DNA from 3 places in the Bradyrhizobium sp. AZCC 1588 genome. Region 1 is predicted to be linked to each of the others. Evidence: riboswitches for the same ligand, from Rfam matches in the RefSeq annotation. Region 1 holds a riboswitch; each other region holds the start of a gene.
What was found. Region 1 has a riboswitch for cobalamin ahead of V1277_RS31710 (DUF1636 domain-containing protein). Riboswitches for the same ligand answer to the same signal wherever they lie in the genome.
Positions count from the first base shown of each region.

Region 1 (5,504 bases):
GAGATCGCTCCTTCCGGCGCGCCATCGAGCATTGCGAATGGACGCGCGCGATCAGGCCCATCAGTTCGCCCGATATGGATCTCATAGGCATCGATCGGTTGCCTCGTTTCCGCGTGCTGCGCGGTGACGCGGGTGAGCGTCTTCTCCCCGGTCATCACCGTCGTTACATCTAGGAGCCCGAGCCCGTCCGTTTCTCCCGCCGGTCCCTCGATCCCTTCGGGATCGGCCACGCTGTGCCCGAGCATCTGGTAACCGCCGCAGACGCCGAGCACGTGACCGCCGCGGCGGTGATGCGCGAGCAGATCGATGTCCCAGCCCTGCGCGCGCAGGAAGGCGAGATCGCCGCGCGTCGACTTCGAGCCGGGAATGATGACGAGCCTGGCGTCGCCGGGAATGGCCTCACCGGGGCGGACCATCACGAGGTCGATACCGGGCTCGAGCTTCAGCGGATCGAGATCGTCGAAATTGGCGATCCGCGACAATGCAAGAAACGCGATCTTGCATTGGCCGGGCTTGCGCGCTTCGCCGAGGCCCAACGCATCCTCGGCCGGAAGCTCGCTCGCGCGGGTGAAATAGGGCAGCACCCCGAAGCCGCGCCAGGATGTCCTGGCTTCGATCAGCCGATAACCGTCGCCAAACAGCGTGGGGTCGCCGCGGAATTTGTTGATCACAAAGCCTTGGATCATTGCGGCGTCTTCAGGATCGATCACGGTCTTGATACCGACGAGCTGAGCAATGACGCCGCCGCGGTCGATGTCGCCGATTAGCACCACCGGGACGGCGGCTTTTCGCGCAAAGCCCATATTGGCGATGTCGGCTTTGCGCAGATTGACCTCGGCCGGGCTGCCGGCGCCTTCGACGAGCACGAGATCGGCACGATCCTTCAGTCGCGCAAAACTCTCGAGCACCGCCCCCATGAGCGACGGCTTCAAAGAAGCATATTCGCGCGCGCGCGCCGTCGCGATGCGCTTGCCATGCACGATGATCTGCGCGCCGACATCAGTTTCCGGCTTAAGCAGGACAGGATTCATGTCGGTGTGCGGTTCGACGCCAGCGGCCAACGCCTGCAAGGCCTGCGCGCGGCCGATCTCGCCGCCGTCGACCGTTACCGCCGCATTGTTCGACATATTTTGCGGCTTGAAGGGGAGCACGCGCAAACCACGGCGCCTCGCGGCGCGCGCGAGTCCTGCGACAATGAGCGACTTGCCCACGTCCGAGCCTGCTCCCTGGATCATCAATGCGCGCGCCATCGAAATTGTCTTCAGAACTCGACGCCCGGCTGCGCCTTGATGCCAGAGCGGAAGGGATGCTTCACCAGTGTCATCTCGGTGACGAGATCGGCGATCTCGATCAACTCGTCCTTGGCGTTACGGCCGGTGAGAACGACGTGCGTCATCGGCGGCTTGTGTGCCCTCAGGAAATCGACGACCTCGGCGATCTCCAGATAGTCGTAGCGGAGCGCGATGTTGATCTCGTCGAGCACGACCATGCGCAAGGTCGGATCCAGAATCAGTTGCTTCGCCTTGTCCCAGCCGGCTTTCGCGGCGGCGATATCGCGGGCGCGGTCCTGCGTTTCCCAGGTAAAGCCTTCGCCCATCGCATGAAATTGGCAGAGATCGCCGAAATGGCCGGTGAGAAGGCGGCGTTCGCCGGTATCCCAAGCCCCCTTGATGAACTGCACGACCGCGCAAGGGAAGTCATGTGCGACACAACGCACGATCATGCCGAAGGCGGAGGATGACTTTCCCTTTCCCGCGCCGGTGTGGACGATAATCAGTCCCTTTTCGCCGCTCTTGGTCGACATGATCTTGTCGCGGGCGGCCTTTTTCTTCGCCATTTTCGTTGTATGGCGGGCGTCGGCCGAGGCCTCGGAGGCGACAATTTGCTCGCCTTCGGCGGCATCTTGTTCAGACATCATCTGACGTGGTCCTTCGGCTTGACAAGTCGCGGCCCAAAGCAAATGGTAGGCCTGCGTTGGTTCCTGTCCTACGACAGGCGAAGAGGGAATGCGATAGGGCTCAAATCGAGAGGTTTGGGTTCGAAAAGCAGCCGCCCCCGCGACCGTGACCGGAGAGATGCCCGAAGCCACTGCCCCAACGGGGTCGGGAAGGCGGGCATCGAAGGAAGAAATCCTGCTCCGCAAGCCGGGAGACCTGCCAGCGCAACGTTTTGGACCGGCGGACGGGGTGTTCCGCGACGGGGAAGCGAGCCTTCCTTCGGATGGGTTCGCGCGCCTCATCGCCTCCCGCTAATTATCCTGGAAGGGGCGATGACTGTCACACTTCACGTCTGCATTACCTGCCGTGCCGGCCAGACGCTGGCGGAGGGCGAGACCGCGCCCGGCAAGCGCCTGCATGCCGCCATTCTCGACGCCGGCGTGCCCGAAGGTGTCAGCGTGGTTCCCGTCGAATGTCTGTCCGCGTGCAGCCAGGGCTGTTCGGTCGCGCTCAGCGCGCCGGGACGATGGTCCTATGTCTATGGCCGCCTGTCGGATGCCAACGCACGCGATGTGATTGCCGGCGCATCGGCCTATGCGACGGCGCCCGATGGCATCGTGCCGTGGCGCAGCCGCCCCGAAATTTTCCGCAAGCAATCGCTTGCTCGCATTCCGCCCATTGCCGTCGTGCCGGAGGCCGCCGAATGAACTCCCTCGCCAAGGTCCCCGTCACCGTCGTCACCGGCTTTCTTGGATCGGGCAAGACGACGCTGATCCAGCATCTGATCACCAACGCCAACGGCAAGAAGCTCGCAGTGCTCGTCAACGAGTTCGGCAGCGAAGGCGTCGATGGCGAGATCCTGAAGTCCTGCGCCGATGCCAATTGTCCGGCGGAAAATATCGTCGAACTCGCCAATGGCTGCATCTGCTGCACCGTGGCCGACGATTTCATTCCGGCCATCGAGCAGCTGCTCGCGCGCCAGGTGAGGCCGGATCACATCCTGATCGAGACATCGGGACTGGCCTTGCCAAAACCGCTGCTGAAGGCGTTCGACTGGCCGAAGATCCGGTCGCGGATCACGGTCGACGGCGTAATCGCGCTGGCTGACGCGGAGGCCGTAGCTGCCGGTCGCTTTGCGCCGGATCCGGACGCCGTGGAAGCGCAGCGCGCGGCCGATGACAGTCTCGATCACGAGACGCCGCTGTCGGAAGTGTTCGAGGACCAGATCGCCTGCGCCGATATCGTGCTGCTCACCAAGGCAGACCTTGCCGGCTCGGCCGGGCTCGAAGCGGCAAAGGCTGCGATCGAGGCCGAGATGCCGCGTCGCGTGCCGATGCTGACGGTCGTAGATGGCGCCGTCGATGCGCGCGTGATCCTCGGTCTCGAAGCGGCCGCCGAGGACGATCTTGCCGCGCGCCCCTCGCATCATGACGGCGAGGACGAGCACGAGCACAATGATTTTGCCTCCATCGTCGTCGATCTTCCGGAAGTGACGGATATCGATGCGCTGGTTGTCGCGATCCAGCGGCTGGCGCGCGAGCAGAATGTATTGCGTGCCAAGGGCTATATCGCGATCGAAGGCAAGCCGATGCGGCTGCTGCTGCAATCGGTCGGCGAGCGCGTGCGGCATCAGTTCGACCAGCCATGGGGCACGCGGGCGAGGCAATCGAAACTGGTTGTGATCGGTGAACACGGCGACATCGATGAAGCCGCGATCAGAGCAGGACTTGGTATTGCGGGACTAGGCATCTGATGCACGTCGTTTTTCGCGAGAGCCGCGGCCTTGAGGAGACCGCGACGCCCAGAGACATCGGCCAGGACACGGCCGATCTCGTGGTGCTCTCGTTCTCGGACAGCGATCTTGCAGCCTTCGCGTCAGGCTGGCGGCGAGGGCGGCGGGCCGACCCGCCGTCGCTGAGGCTCGCCAATCTTGCGGAGCTGCGTCACCCGCTGTCGGTGGACACCTATGTCGAGCGAACGCTGTCGCAGGCGCGGGGAATCCTCGTGCGCCTGATTGGCGGGGAGTCCTACTGGTCGTATGGGCTCATGGCGTTGCATCAGCTCGCCAAGGATCGCAACATCGCTCTAGCGGTGCTGCCGGCGGACGGTCGCGACGATGAACGGCTGGATGCTTTCTCCACACTGCCGGTCTCAACGCTGAGGCGGCTCAAGGTTCTCTGTGACAAGGGCGGTCCGGTCGCCGCACAAGCGGCGATCGCGCAGCTTGCGCTGGCGTCGGGCCTTTATGCGGGACCTGTCGTCGGTGAGATCGATATTCCCGAGATCGGTTTCTATGACCCTGCTCGCGGTGTTGTGGCAGAGCCGACAGGAGATGGACGGCCGCGTGCGCTGGTTACGTTCTATCGCTCCTATCTCACGGCCGCCGACACAGGTCCGGTCGACGCGCTGATCGCAGCGCTGCGGCAGACGGGCTTTGACGCATACGGTGCATTCGTCACCTCGCTGAAAGCGGTGGGCGTCGCGGATTGGTTGCGTGCGCATTTCGCGCAGCATCCTCCGGCGGCCATCGTCAACGCGACCGCGTTCTCAGCAATCGGTGACGACGGCACGACACCATTCGATGCTGCTGCGTGTCCGGTGTTCCAGGTCGCCTTGTCCACGGCCCGGCGCGAGGATTGGGCGGAGTCGCTTCGCGGCCTCCCGCCAGGTGACCTCGCGATGCATGTAGTCTTGCCGGAGGTCGATGGCCGGTTGTTCGCCGGTGTCGTGAGCTTCAAGTCGCCGGGCGAGCGCGATCCCGATCTGCAGTTCGCCCATCTCGCGCACAGAGCCGACGACGAGCGCGTGAGCGCCGTCGCTGCGCGGGTCGCGGCCTGGCATCGGCTCGCGAGCAAGCCGGCCAACGAAAAGCGGTTGGCGATCGTGCTCTCGAACTATCCGGGCCGTCCGCATCAGATCGCTCATGCGGTCGGGCTCGACGCGCTCGCCTCCGTCGAGGCGCTGCTCTCCGATCTCGGCGAAGCCGGTTTCGATGTCGAGGCGGCGGAGGCGCTTGGCGGTGTTTTGCTGCGGGAGCAGTTGACCTGGAGCGTCGCCGAGTACCGTACGGCGCTGTCAGGCCTGTCACGCCGGTTGCAGGATGACCTCGCGCGCGCCTGGGGCGCACCGGAGGAGGATCCGAGCTGCCGTGGCGGCGCGTTTCGCTTCGCCGCGATCCGCTGTGGCAAGGCCGTCATCGCGGTTCAGCCGGAGCGTGGCGAGGTCGGTCAGCGCGATGCTGACTATCATGATCTCTCGCGCACGCCACGCCACGCCTATGTTGCGTTCTATCGGTGGCTTAGACAGCAAGGCATCGACGCCGTCATCCACATGGGCGTGCATGGCACGCTCGAATGGCTGCCAGGCAAGTCCGTTGCGCTGTCGCCCGCATGCTGGCCGGAAGCGCTGATTGGCGACCTGCCGGTGATCTATCCGTTCATCGTCAACGATCCCGGCGAGGCGGCACAGGCCAAGCGGCGGATCGGCGCGGTCACAATCGGCCATCTGCCGCCGCCTTTGGCGAAGGCCGAACTGCCGGACGGCCTGCGTCGGCTGGAGCAGCTCCTT
Region 1 is NZ_JAZHSC010000001.1:6,794,650-6,800,153, reverse strand. Features, by position in the region: gene V1277_RS31720 (cobyric acid synthase) at 1-1,250, opposite strand, end outside; gene cobO (cob(I)yrinic acid a,c-diamide adenosyltransferase) at 1,262-1,915, opposite strand; cobalamin riboswitch at 1,959-2,175, shown strand; gene V1277_RS31710 (DUF1636 domain-containing protein) at 2,270-2,644, shown strand; gene cobW (cobalamin biosynthesis protein CobW) at 2,641-3,690, shown strand; gene cobN (cobaltochelatase subunit CobN) at 3,690-5,504, shown strand, end outside.

Region 2 (5,504 bases), 4.7 Mb from region 1:
ATCATCCGCTTGTCGTCGACAGATACGCGTCCGCCGCGACGATCTATCATGCCGAGGCCGGTTTGTTCGGCCTGGGCATCGGATTGCGCCACGAGGGGCGGCGGCGTCTGACGCGGGGATGCGGATGGTTCGGACCAGTCGAGCATTGTGGCTTCCTTTGTTTTTTGCTGCTTACTGGCAGGCTTCGCATTCGGGATTGTCGATCGAACACGCCACCGCACCGGTTAAATCCGGCGCGGTGGCGGCCGGCGCGACGATGATTGGGGCTGGAGCCATCATCGCCGCGGACGCGACGCTGTTGAGCTTGCCGTCGGTCCCCCGGAGCGTGGACTTTTCGACATGCGTCGCGCTGCGCGAGCGCAGGTAATAGGTCGTCTTCAACCCGCGCGCCCACGCCAACCGATAGAGCGCATCGAGCTTCTTGCCGCTAGGATTGGCGATATAGAGGTTGAGCGACTGCGACTGGTCGATCCATTTCTGCCGCCGCGACGCCGCCTCGATCAGCCAGGCGCTGTCGATCTCGAACGCGGTGGCATAGAGCGCCTTGAGGTCGTCGGGAATGCGATCGATGGCCCCCAAGCTGCCGTCGAAATATTTGAGGTCGTTGACCATCACCTCGTCCCACAGTCCGCGCGCCTTGAGGTCGCGGACCAGAAACTCGTTCACCACGGTGAAGTCGCCGGACATGTTGGATTTGACGTAAAGGTTCTGGTAGGCGGGCTCGATCGACTGCGCGACGCCGCAGATGTTGGAAATCGTCGCGGTCGGCGCGATCGCCATCACGTTCGAATTGCGCATGCCGGTCGATTTGACCCGCTCGCGCAAGCTATCCCAGTCGAGCGTCATGCCGCGGTCCATCGCGAGACCACCGCGGGCTTCGGCCAACAGTTCGATCGAATCGATCGGCAAAATACCGCGGCTCCACAGTGAGCCATCGAACGACGGATAGCGCCCGCGCTCGGCGGCGAGATCGACGGAGGCCGAAATGGCGTAATAGGAAATCATCTCCATGCTGGTATCGGCGAACGTCACCGCCGCATCGGAAGCCATCGCAATCCGCATCGCCTGCAGCGCATCCTGAAATCCCATCAGCCCGAGACCGACCGGGCGGTGCCGCAGGTTCGAACGTCGCGCTTCGGGGATGGTATAGAAATTGATGTCGATGACGTTGTCGAGCATGCGCATTGCCGTCGTCACACTGCGTTGCAGCCGCGCCTGGTCCAGCCGGCCTTCCCGCACATGGTGGAGCAGGTTGATCGAGCCGAGATTGCAGACGGCGGTTTCCTCGTCGGAGGTATTGAGCGTGATTTCCGTGCAGAGGTTCGAGGAATGAATCACGCCGGCATGGCGCTGCGGCGAGCGCAGATTGCAGGGATCTTTGAACGTGATCCAGGGATGCCCGGTCTCAAACAGCATGGTCAGCATCCTGCGCCACAGATCCGTGGCGCGGATCTGCTTGAACACGCGGATCTCGCCCCGCGCCGCCCTTGCTTCGTAAGCCGCGTAACGCTCGGCGAATGCGTTGCCGTAGAGGTCATGCAGGTCGGGCGTCTCGTCCGGCGAGAACAGCGTCCATTCGCCGCCGGCCTCGACGCGCTGCATGAACAGGTCCGGCACCCAGTTCGCGGTGTTCATGTCATGGGTGCGGCGGCGGTCGTCGCCGGTGTTCTTGCGCAGGTCCAAAAATTCCTCGATGTCGATATGCCAGGTTTCGAGATAGGCGCAGACTGCGCCCTTGCGCTTGCCGCCCTGGTTGACGGCGATCGCGGTGTCATTGGCCACCTTTAGAAACGGCACCACGCCCTGGCTTTCGCCATTGGTGCCCTTGATGTGCGCGCCGAGCCCACGCACGCGGGTCCAGTCGTTGCCGAGTCCGCCGGAATATTTTGCAAGCAGCGCATTGTCCTTGACCGACTTGAAGATGCCGTCGAGATCGTCGGCGATGGTGGTGAGGAAGCAGGACGACAATTGCGGCCGCAGCGTGCCGGAATTGAACAGCGTCGGCGTCGAGGCCATGAAGTCGAACGACGATAAGAGATCGTAGAACTCGATGGCGCGCGCCTCGCGGTCGATCTCGCGGACGGCCAGCCCCATCGCGACGCGCATGAAGAACGCCTGCGGCAGCTCGATCCGGTTGCCGTGCACATGCAGGAAATAGCGATCGTACAGCGTCTGCAGACCCAGGAACTGAAACGCCAGGTCGCGTTCCGGCTTCAACGCGGCAGCAAGCTTTTTCAGGTCGAAGCGTGCCAGATCGGGATCGAGCAGTTCGGCGTTGATGCCGGCCTTGATATAGGCCGGAAAGTACTCGCCGTAGCGCTCGGCCATCTCGGCCTGCGACGCGCTCGTCGGCGTATCATGCACGAAAGACAGCACCTCGGTGCGCAGCTTGTCGAGCAAGAGCCGCGCGCTGACATAGGCGTAGTTCGGCTCCTGCTCCACCAGCGTGCGCGCGGCCATCACCGACGCCAGCGCCAGTTCGTCCTCGCTGATGCCATCATAGAGATTGCGCTGCGTCTCGGCGAGCACCGCCGTGGCGCCGACGCCCTCGAGGCCAGTGCAGGCTTCTTCGATGATCAGCGTCAGCCGCGCGATGTCGAGGGGGACCTGCGCGCCGCTGGCCAGCGTGACACGTAACGAGGGCTTCCCCGATGGCTGGGCGGCCTTGGCCACGTCCTGTCCGGCACGCTGGCGCGTGCGTTCCTCGCGATAGAGCACATAGGCGCGCGCGACCTTGTGATGCTCGCTGCGCATCAGGGCAAGTTCAACCTGGTCCTGCACGTCCTCGATATGAAAGGTGCGGCCCTCGCTCATCCGGCGCGACAGCGCGCCGACGACTTCGGCGGTCAGTTGCTCGACGATTTCATGCACGCGGCGGGAGGCCGCCGCGCCATGTCCCTCGACCGCGAGAAACGCCTTGGTCATCGCCACCGAAATCTTGCTCGCGTCGAATTTCGAAACCGTGCCGTTGCGGCGAATCACCTGCATCGGCGGCTGCGCTTCCGAGGCGGCAAGCGATTCGGGACGCAGTCGGATGAATGGAGCGGCGTTGGCTTCGCGATCGAGAGAGAGTGACATCAAGAGACCCCGTGATGGTGTTGGGGCCGGATGTCTGAAGACGCTACAGCTTTAGCCCACGCGAAAACGCGGGCACGAATCTGCAAGCGCCGCCGGGACACCCCGCCCGTGGACGTTTTCTTCGGTGTCGCGGCAGGTCTCCTGGCTCGCAGGTCGCCGTTGTTCCCGTGTCTTCCCAATGCGATGCCGCATCAGTGACGTAAGATTCGGGAGCAACTCACTGCTTACAGTTGCGGGGGCAGCGCCGGATTTTCGCGCTTTCGCGCGATCACCGGCTTCCCTCTTAGCCACCATGTGTTGGGCCATGGCGGACCGTGACGGCTATATCTCGTGTTATTCGGATGCGGCTGTCAATGGGGCGAGCGGGCGATGTGCAAGAATTTCGGCGACGGAACCCTATGGCTGTGAACAACGATCACAACGCACCGGTGAATGTCGTCGAGTTGACGTGCCTGCCGCGTTGCCGATAAGTGGACCCGTCGTGGTTCTTCGGGAGACGTTCTTCCGAAGCTAAGAGGGAAGCCGGTGCGGCCGAAAAGCCAAAGCCGGAGCTGCCCCCGCAACTGTAAGCAGCGAGCCGCTGTCCAACAAAGTCACTGAGACCTCGCAAGGTTTCGGGAAGGCCGGACAGCAGCATTGACCCGCGAGCCAGGAGACCTGCCTCGACAACATACACGTCCTCGGGCGGGGTGTCCCGGTGGTGCGGTTGCGATTTTCCGCGCGCGCTCTGCCGTCCGCGAAAAATCCAGACGTGTCACTTCGGCCTTTGCCCCCAACTTTTGGGGTTAAGCCATGTCTTCTTCCAAAGCTACGTCTTCTTCCACCATCTCCACTTCTTCACTTTCCGTTGCCTCCCTCGGCACGCCGCGCATCGGTCCGCGCCGCGAGCTGAAATTCGCGCTGGAGAGTTTCTGGTCGGGCGCAACCGACGAGAAGGCGCTGATCGAAACCGGCGTCGGCCTTCGCGCCGCCAACTGGGCGCGCCAGAAAAAGCTCGGCGTCAGCGTGATCCCGTCGAACGATTTCTCGTTCTACGACCAGGTGCTCGACACATCAGTGATGATAGGCGCAATCCCGGAGATCTATCGCTGGAACGGCGGGCCGGTCTCGCTTGCGACTTACTTCGCGATGGCCCGCGGCGCGCAAGGCAAGGCGCATGAGGCGAGCTGCGGCCATGCCCATCACGGACATGGCGCCACGCACGGCGTGCCGGCGCTCGAGATGACAAAATGGTTCGACACCAACTACCACTACATGGTGCCCGAACTGGCGAAGGATCAGCAGTTCACTCTCGCCTCGCGCAAGCCGATCGAGGAATACGAGGAAGCCAAGGCGCTGGGCTATCAAACCCGCCCCGTGCTGGTCGGCCCCGTCACGTTTCTCAAACTCGCCAAGAGCAAGGATGCCGGTTTCAATCCGCTGTCCCTGCTTGATCGCTTGATGCCGGTTTACGTCGAGGTTCTCCGCGAACTTGCCTACCGGGGCGCGGAATGGGTGCAGATCGACGAGCCGTGTCTGGTGCTCGACCTCGACATCGTCGCCCAGCAGGCGCTGCATTATGCCTATGCGGAGATCGCGAGCGCCGTACCGCAGCTCAGGATCATGCTGACGACCTATTTTGGCGGGCTCGGCGCCAACCGCGACACCGCGCTATCCCTGCCCGTCGCCGGCCTGCATCTCGACCTCGTGCGCGCGCCGGAGCAGATCGACGAGCTTGCCGGCTTCCCTGATGACCGCGTGCTGTCGCTCGGAATCATCGATGGCCGTAACATCTGGCGCGCGGATTTGAGCCGGCTTCTCGACCGGCTCGAGCCCGTGATCGCCAAACTTGGCAAGCATCGCGTGCAGATCGCCCCCTCCTGTTCGCTGCTGCATGTCCCTATCGATCTGGCACTGGAGACCGGGCTCGATCCCGAAATCAAGAGCTGGCTGGCGTTTTCGATACAAAAGCTCGAAGAACTGGCCACGCTCGGAACGGCACTCGCCGATGACCGCAGAGCAGTCGAAGCCAGCCTGAAGGCATCGGATCAGGCGGCGACCTCCCGCAAGGCGTCGCCGCGCATTCACGATGCGAAGGTAGCGGCACGCGTTGCCAGCATCGATGAACCGATGCGCTTCCGCGCCAGCATCTTCGCTGAACGCGCCACCGTCCAGCGCGAGCGCTTCAACCTGCCGGCGTTCCCGACCACGACCATCGGCTCGTTCCCGCAAACCGCCGACGTCAGGAACGCCCGCTCCGCGCACGCCAGGGGCGCCCTGACGGATGAAGCCTACAAGCTCTACCTGCAGAACCAGACCGCCCGCACCGTGCGCTGGCAGGAAAATATCGGGCTGGACGTGCTTGTGCATGGCGAATTCGAGCGCAACGACATGGTGCAGTATTTCGGCGAACAGCTGGCGGGCTTTGCCTTCACTACGCACGGCTG
Region 2 is NZ_JAZHSC010000001.1:2,144,287-2,149,790, forward strand. Features, by position in the region: gene V1277_RS10025 (ribonucleotide-diphosphate reductase subunit beta) at 1-146, opposite strand, end outside; gene V1277_RS10030 (ribonucleoside-diphosphate reductase subunit alpha) at 172-3,078, opposite strand; cobalamin riboswitch at 3,193-3,410, opposite strand; cobalamin riboswitch at 3,544-3,757, shown strand; gene metE (5-methyltetrahydropteroyltriglutamate--homocysteine S-methyltransferase) at 3,871-5,504, shown strand, end outside.
Region 2: linked by a shared signal. The riboswitch ahead of V1277_RS10030 (ribonucleoside-diphosphate reductase subunit alpha) and the one ahead of V1277_RS31710 (DUF1636 domain-containing protein) in region 1 are both predicted to bind cobalamin.

Region 3 (5,504 bases), 4.2 Mb from region 1:
TGTTCTTCCTGCCTGTTCCGCCCATATGATTTCACCAAAGTGATGCTTCTTCGCCGGATCAATCGGCGTTTGCGCTGCATGCCGACTCAGGGTAACGGCATGACCTCAATCTAATCGCGGCCGGAAGGTATCCTAGCGCCGGTCAAACGATTCTTCCCGCCCTTTTTTCGGCTTCAGCTCGAAGGGCATCACATGGAGCCAGTATGAAGAAGCCCCGCATTGCGCTCGATGAACCGCAACAGCGCAAGATCCTCCGCGCCGACAAGGCTCCGACCACCGGTTATTCGCTGGTCGTCGATGGCCACTTCAAGTCGCACCACGATACGGTGGAGGCGGCCGAGGAAGCGGGCATGGCGTTGAAGAACCGCTTCCAGATGCTTCAGGTGCAGGTTTACGATGCCGAGAACAAGACGCGATCGATGATCGATTGGCCGGGGCCGGCGTAACGCCGGATCTTTGAGCTCGATCGGCCGATCTCAGGTTCGTCGTCCGCCGTTCTGCTGGCTCGCCAGCCACTCGGACAGGGCCACCGGCTTCTCGTCGGGCCGCTTTGCGCTGCTGCGCGCCTTCTTTGCGGCCTTTGTGGCGGGCGCACGTTTCGGCTCGGCTGCTTCGCGCGCGAGCCGCAATGCCTTCAGCTTCGCCATATTGTCGAGCACGGCTTTCGCCGCTGCGTCGCGTTCGGCCTTGCCGGACTTTGCGTCCTGAGCCGCCTTGGCAGCCTTGTCGAAGCGCGCCTGGGCGCGATCGCGATCCTCTTTCGTCATTTCAAGTCAGCCTCTTTTCGCAATCCTGGCTCTGGTCTTGCCCTTGACTTTCGATTCCGGCGGATTTGCGCGGTCTGCCGCTTCCTTCGCCAGACGCAGCGCGCGCAGCTTCTCGGTTCGCTTGCGGATCGCGATATCGGCAGCCGCGATCTCGGCCATTGCCTTGATGCCATCGACTTCCTGGGCGCGCTTGCGGTTGAGCCTCATTTCTTTCAGCTCGGCGGCGCTCTTCGGCTCATCATTCATGTCATACCTCTGAAATCACGACTGATATCGTCGAGCGGTCTGTGGCCCATTTACCACGGATCGGCGCGCAGAGGACGTTATTTTCGGTCGAAAATGGCGCAGTTTCTGACAGAATCTGCCTTGATATGAAAGGCTGGCGGGGAACACGGCAGGTCGAGCCGGTCCGGCAGCAAGCCGAACCGGCTGTATCGGTCAGAACGTCGCGCCGGCCTTCACCATGAAGGTGCGGCCCGGGAGTGGATAGGCCGCGAAGCGGCCAGGCGTGAACGAGCTCGCGATCGCGTAGTCGTAATAGAGCGCGTTGAACAGATTATTCACGCCGACAGACCAGAAGAAGCGGTCGTAGGCGCCGCTCAGTTTCAAATCGACGGTGGCGTCCGCCGGAATGCGGTGCTGGGTATTGGCCTGGTCATTGTCCATGATGCGTTCGCTCCAGGCCCGCACCGTGGCGTCGAACACCAGATAGTTCTGCCAGATGTTCCAGGTCACGCCGCCGCTTGCGGTGTAACGCGACACCAGCGGCACGTCATTGCCGGCGAATGCACCCTCGCGGAAGACAGCGCGGGTGTAGGCCACGCCGCCGCGGAGCGTCACCGTGTCACTGACACGCAGCGAAGCGCTGGTCTCCGAGCCGTAGCGGCGGGTCGGACCGAGGTTGACGTTGAAAAACAGCGCCGGGATGAAATGGATCTCGTTCTCGAGGTCCATGTTGTAGATGCTCGATTGCATCTGGAAGCCACCGCTCTTGATGCGGAAGCCGCCCTCGATGTCGTGGGAGGTCTGCGTCTTCAACTCGAAAGTCCCTGGAACGAAGAAGGGGCCGCTGGAGACGCGCTCGTCGACGGTCGGGGTACGGAATGCGCGCGCGGCGCGGCCGAATACCGAGAACACGCTATTGAATCGATGCTCGAGCCCAGCATGCAGCGCGTATTGTGTTTCGTTGCTGTCCAACGGAGAGGCCGCTGGGCTGCAATTGAAGAACATGGCGCAACCGGGCGCATTGGGATCAAACCGATCCCGGGCACTCAGGCTGGTGTTTTGAATCCTGGCGCCATAGGAGAAATCCGTCGTCGGCAACAGACCGACGGTTTGCTGCCAATAGCCCGCCACCGTCTGTTGCGACAGATCGTAGATGTGGGTAGGCGGAAGGCCTTTGAACGCCCCGCGTTCCTGGTTGAACGTCGCATCGTAATAATCGATGCCGGTCAGGATCTGTGAGGGCATCCCGAGGATCGAGTTCTTGACGCTCAGTCGCGGCGTGATCGACCAGGTCTGCAGTGCCGCATCGTTATAGGTCGAGGAGAAGCTCGGCAGCGGCGACGCAAACGGTACCGCACCGAAGAAACCGCTTTGCGTGTCCTTCTTCCGAAAGCCGCCGTCGACGATGAGGTCGACGCCGTTCATGATCGTCTTGGTAAAGCCGGTGGTTGCGCTGGCGCCCTGCTGATTGCCGTAGTCGAACGGCGTATTGGTGCCCCTGCGATCAGTGACGAGTTGATTGAGTCCGATTGAGGGATCGACGGTGCGTCCGCCCGGGAAGCCGAGCTTCTGGTCGTCACCGGTCACTGTAAGGAAGGCCTTGAGGTCCGGTGTGGTATAATTGAGATTGCCGACCCCGTTGCGCTGGTCGAGGGCGTTGTTGACCCGGTAACCATCAGACTTGATGGCGTTGCCATAGAAGGACGTCGACCAAGGTCCGTAGTTGGTCGCGGTCGAAATGTTCGCAAGCCGCTGGTTGAACGAGCCGACGCCGGCTTCGCTGCGAATCGCGACAGGCGGGCCGCCGGCGCCGTCCTTCAGGACGATGTTGACGACGCCGCCGACCGCGTTGTCGCCGTAGAGCACCGCGCCGCTGTTGCCACGGGTGATTTCGATCCGTTCGATCGAATTGAGCGGAATGGTCGAAAGATCGACGCCGGCCATATCGATATCGTTGAGCCTGCGGCCATTGATCAGGACGAGGCTATTGGCCGTCGCGAAGGCGCCGAAGCCGCGGAGGTCGACGGACGTCTTGGCGCCGTTCACACCGCCGTAAAGGCTGGTCAATTGCACGCCCGGCACCTGCGCGATGATGTCGGGCAAGGTCTGCGCCGGCGAATGCGCAATGTCGTCCGCGGTAATGACGGTTGCGGACGTGCCGACGATGCCGGAGAACTGCCGTCCGCCGCCTGCGCCTTGCGGGGCCCTTTGCGATGCGACGTTCGAGCCGGTCCCCGCCGCAGGTCGCGTGCCGGTCGACGGTGCAGCCGCGGGCACGATGCGGCGCGAGGTCGATGGTTCATCATAGGTCGGCTTGGCGCGGGTCCGGTTCGGGTCGGTAGGCGAAGTTACCTCGATCGGCGGCAATGGCTCCGGCGTCTGCGCGTGCGCGCCGGAAATGCCGAGCGACACGATGGGAACGAGAAAACTGGAAGCGAGCCAAAAGCGGCGGCGCCTTGCGGCTCTGTTGGTGAAAGACATGACTTGGACCTCGGTATGACGTCAGTGGCACGTCACAGCGAACCAAGTCTCACCATGTGCTTTGAGCAGCTCTGGTGAAGCTAATGTCTGTACTCCCCGACCGACATCTTCGCGTGTGACCACGGCTGACGGCAGGTCTCCTGGCTCGCGGGTCGTTACCCCATCGTCGCCTTCCCAGGACCGAGATGCCCAGTGGCTTATGACGAAGGATTCGCCGCTTACAGTTGCGGGGGCAGCCGCGGAATTGGGGGATTTCCCCGCACCGCATTCCCTTTTGATCCCCAAACGGGAACCGTCGGGAACTATGGTAGAAGTTTGTCAAAGTCCGAGTCAATGCGCCCCGGGGCGTCCGGCGATCCTCACTGGACGAGTGCGCTATTTTTGCCGCATGAGCACGCCTGCCCGCCGTCTGTACCGGGGCGGGTAAACCTGCTTTAGGACGATCGATGAGTGTTGAGGCCGTAACCCTGACCAATGAGGAAGCCGCGCGCCGGCGGATCGGCGCGACCGCGGCGCTTGCCGCCCTCGTTGCGCTCTTGATGCTGATCTCGCTCGGCATCGGGCCGGTGCGGCTGTCGCCGCTTGCGGTGGCGGAAGCGCTGTTCGGCGGCGGCAGCGAGGTGGCGCAGGTCATCGTGCGGGAAATCCGCCTGCCGCGCACGCTGCTGGCGCTCGCAATCGGTGCCATTCTCGGGCTGTCAGGCGCGTCGCTGCAGGGTTTGCTCCGCAATCCGCTGGCTTCGCCCTCGCTGTTCGGCGCGCCGCAATCGGCCGCGTTCGGCGCAGTGCTGGTGATCGCGCTCGGGCTGGCCGACGTGCGCTCCTATGCGCTCCCGGTCGCGGCGATCGTTGCGGCATTCGCTTCGGTGTTCGTGCTGCTCTCGATCGCCGGCCGCAATGCGGGTTTGCTGATCCTCATTCTGTCGGGACTGGCGATTTCGAGCTTTGCGGGCGCTGCCACCGCGCTGGTGATGAACCTCTCCAGCAATCCCTTCGTGGTGCTGGAGATCGCATTCTGGCTGCTCGGCTCGCTGGAGGACCGCAGCTTTCAGCATGTGATGCTGGCGTTTCCCTTCATCATTGCCGGCGCGCTGATGCTGTTCAGCCAGCGCCATGCCTTTCGGGCGCTGAGCCTGGGCGAGGAAACCGCGCAGAGCCTCGGCGTCGATGTCGGGCGCTTACGGTTATTCGTGATTTCGGGCGTCGCGCTCGGTGTCGGCGGCGCGGTCGCCGTCACCGGCACCATCGGTTTCATCGGCCTGGTCGCGCCGCATCTGATGCGGCCGTTGATCGGCCACGATCCCGGGCGGCTGTTGGTGCCGAGCGCACTCGCAGGCTCGGCGCTATTGCTAGCTGCCGATATTGCGGTGCGCATCATTCCCTCGACGTCGGACATCAAGGTCGGCGTGCTGACCTCGATCATCGGCGTGCCGTTCTTCCTCTATCTGATCATGCGCGAACGCCGCGCGCTCGGCGGAGGCGTCGCATGAGCGAGGCTGCGCTGCTGATCGCAAGGAGACTCGGCGTGCGGCTCGCCGGCCGCGTCGTGCTGAGGGACGTTTCGCTGGCGCTATCGGCGGGACACCTGGTGGCGCTGGTCGGCCCGAACGGCGCCGGTAAGACGACGTTGTTGCGGGCGCTGGCCGGGCTAATCCCCTCCGAAGGCGAGATCGCGGTCGGCGGCGATGCGCTGGCCTCGCTGCCGCTGCGCGAGCGCGCCAAACGTTTCGGTTATCTGCCGCAGGGGCATCTCGTGCATTGGCCGCTGCCGGCGCGCGATATCGTGGCGCTCGGCCGCTACCCGCATGGCGCAACCGATCCGGCGCGGCTGTCGCCGAAAGACGCCGAGGCCGTGCTGCGCGCGATGCAGGCGGTCGACGTGATGGAGTTCAGCGATCGCCGCGTCACCGAGTTGTCCGGCGGCGAGCGCAGCCGCGTGGCGCTGGCGCGTGCGCTCGCGGTGGAGGCGCCGATCATCCTGGCCGACGAGCCGACCGCCTCGCTCGATCCGCGGCACCAGATCGACGTCAT
Region 3 is NZ_JAZHSC010000001.1:2,604,082-2,609,585, reverse strand. Features, by position in the region: gene V1277_RS12245 (hypothetical protein) at 204-446, shown strand; gene V1277_RS12240 (hypothetical protein) at 477-767, opposite strand; gene V1277_RS12235 (transcriptional regulator) at 774-1,013, opposite strand; gene V1277_RS12230 (TonB-dependent receptor) at 1,206-3,473, opposite strand; cobalamin riboswitch at 3,587-3,785, opposite strand; gene V1277_RS12225 (FecCD family ABC transporter permease) at 3,920-4,963, shown strand; gene V1277_RS12220 (ABC transporter ATP-binding protein) at 4,960-5,504, shown strand, end outside.
Region 3: linked by a shared signal. The riboswitch ahead of V1277_RS12230 (TonB-dependent receptor) and the one ahead of V1277_RS31710 (DUF1636 domain-containing protein) in region 1 are both predicted to bind cobalamin.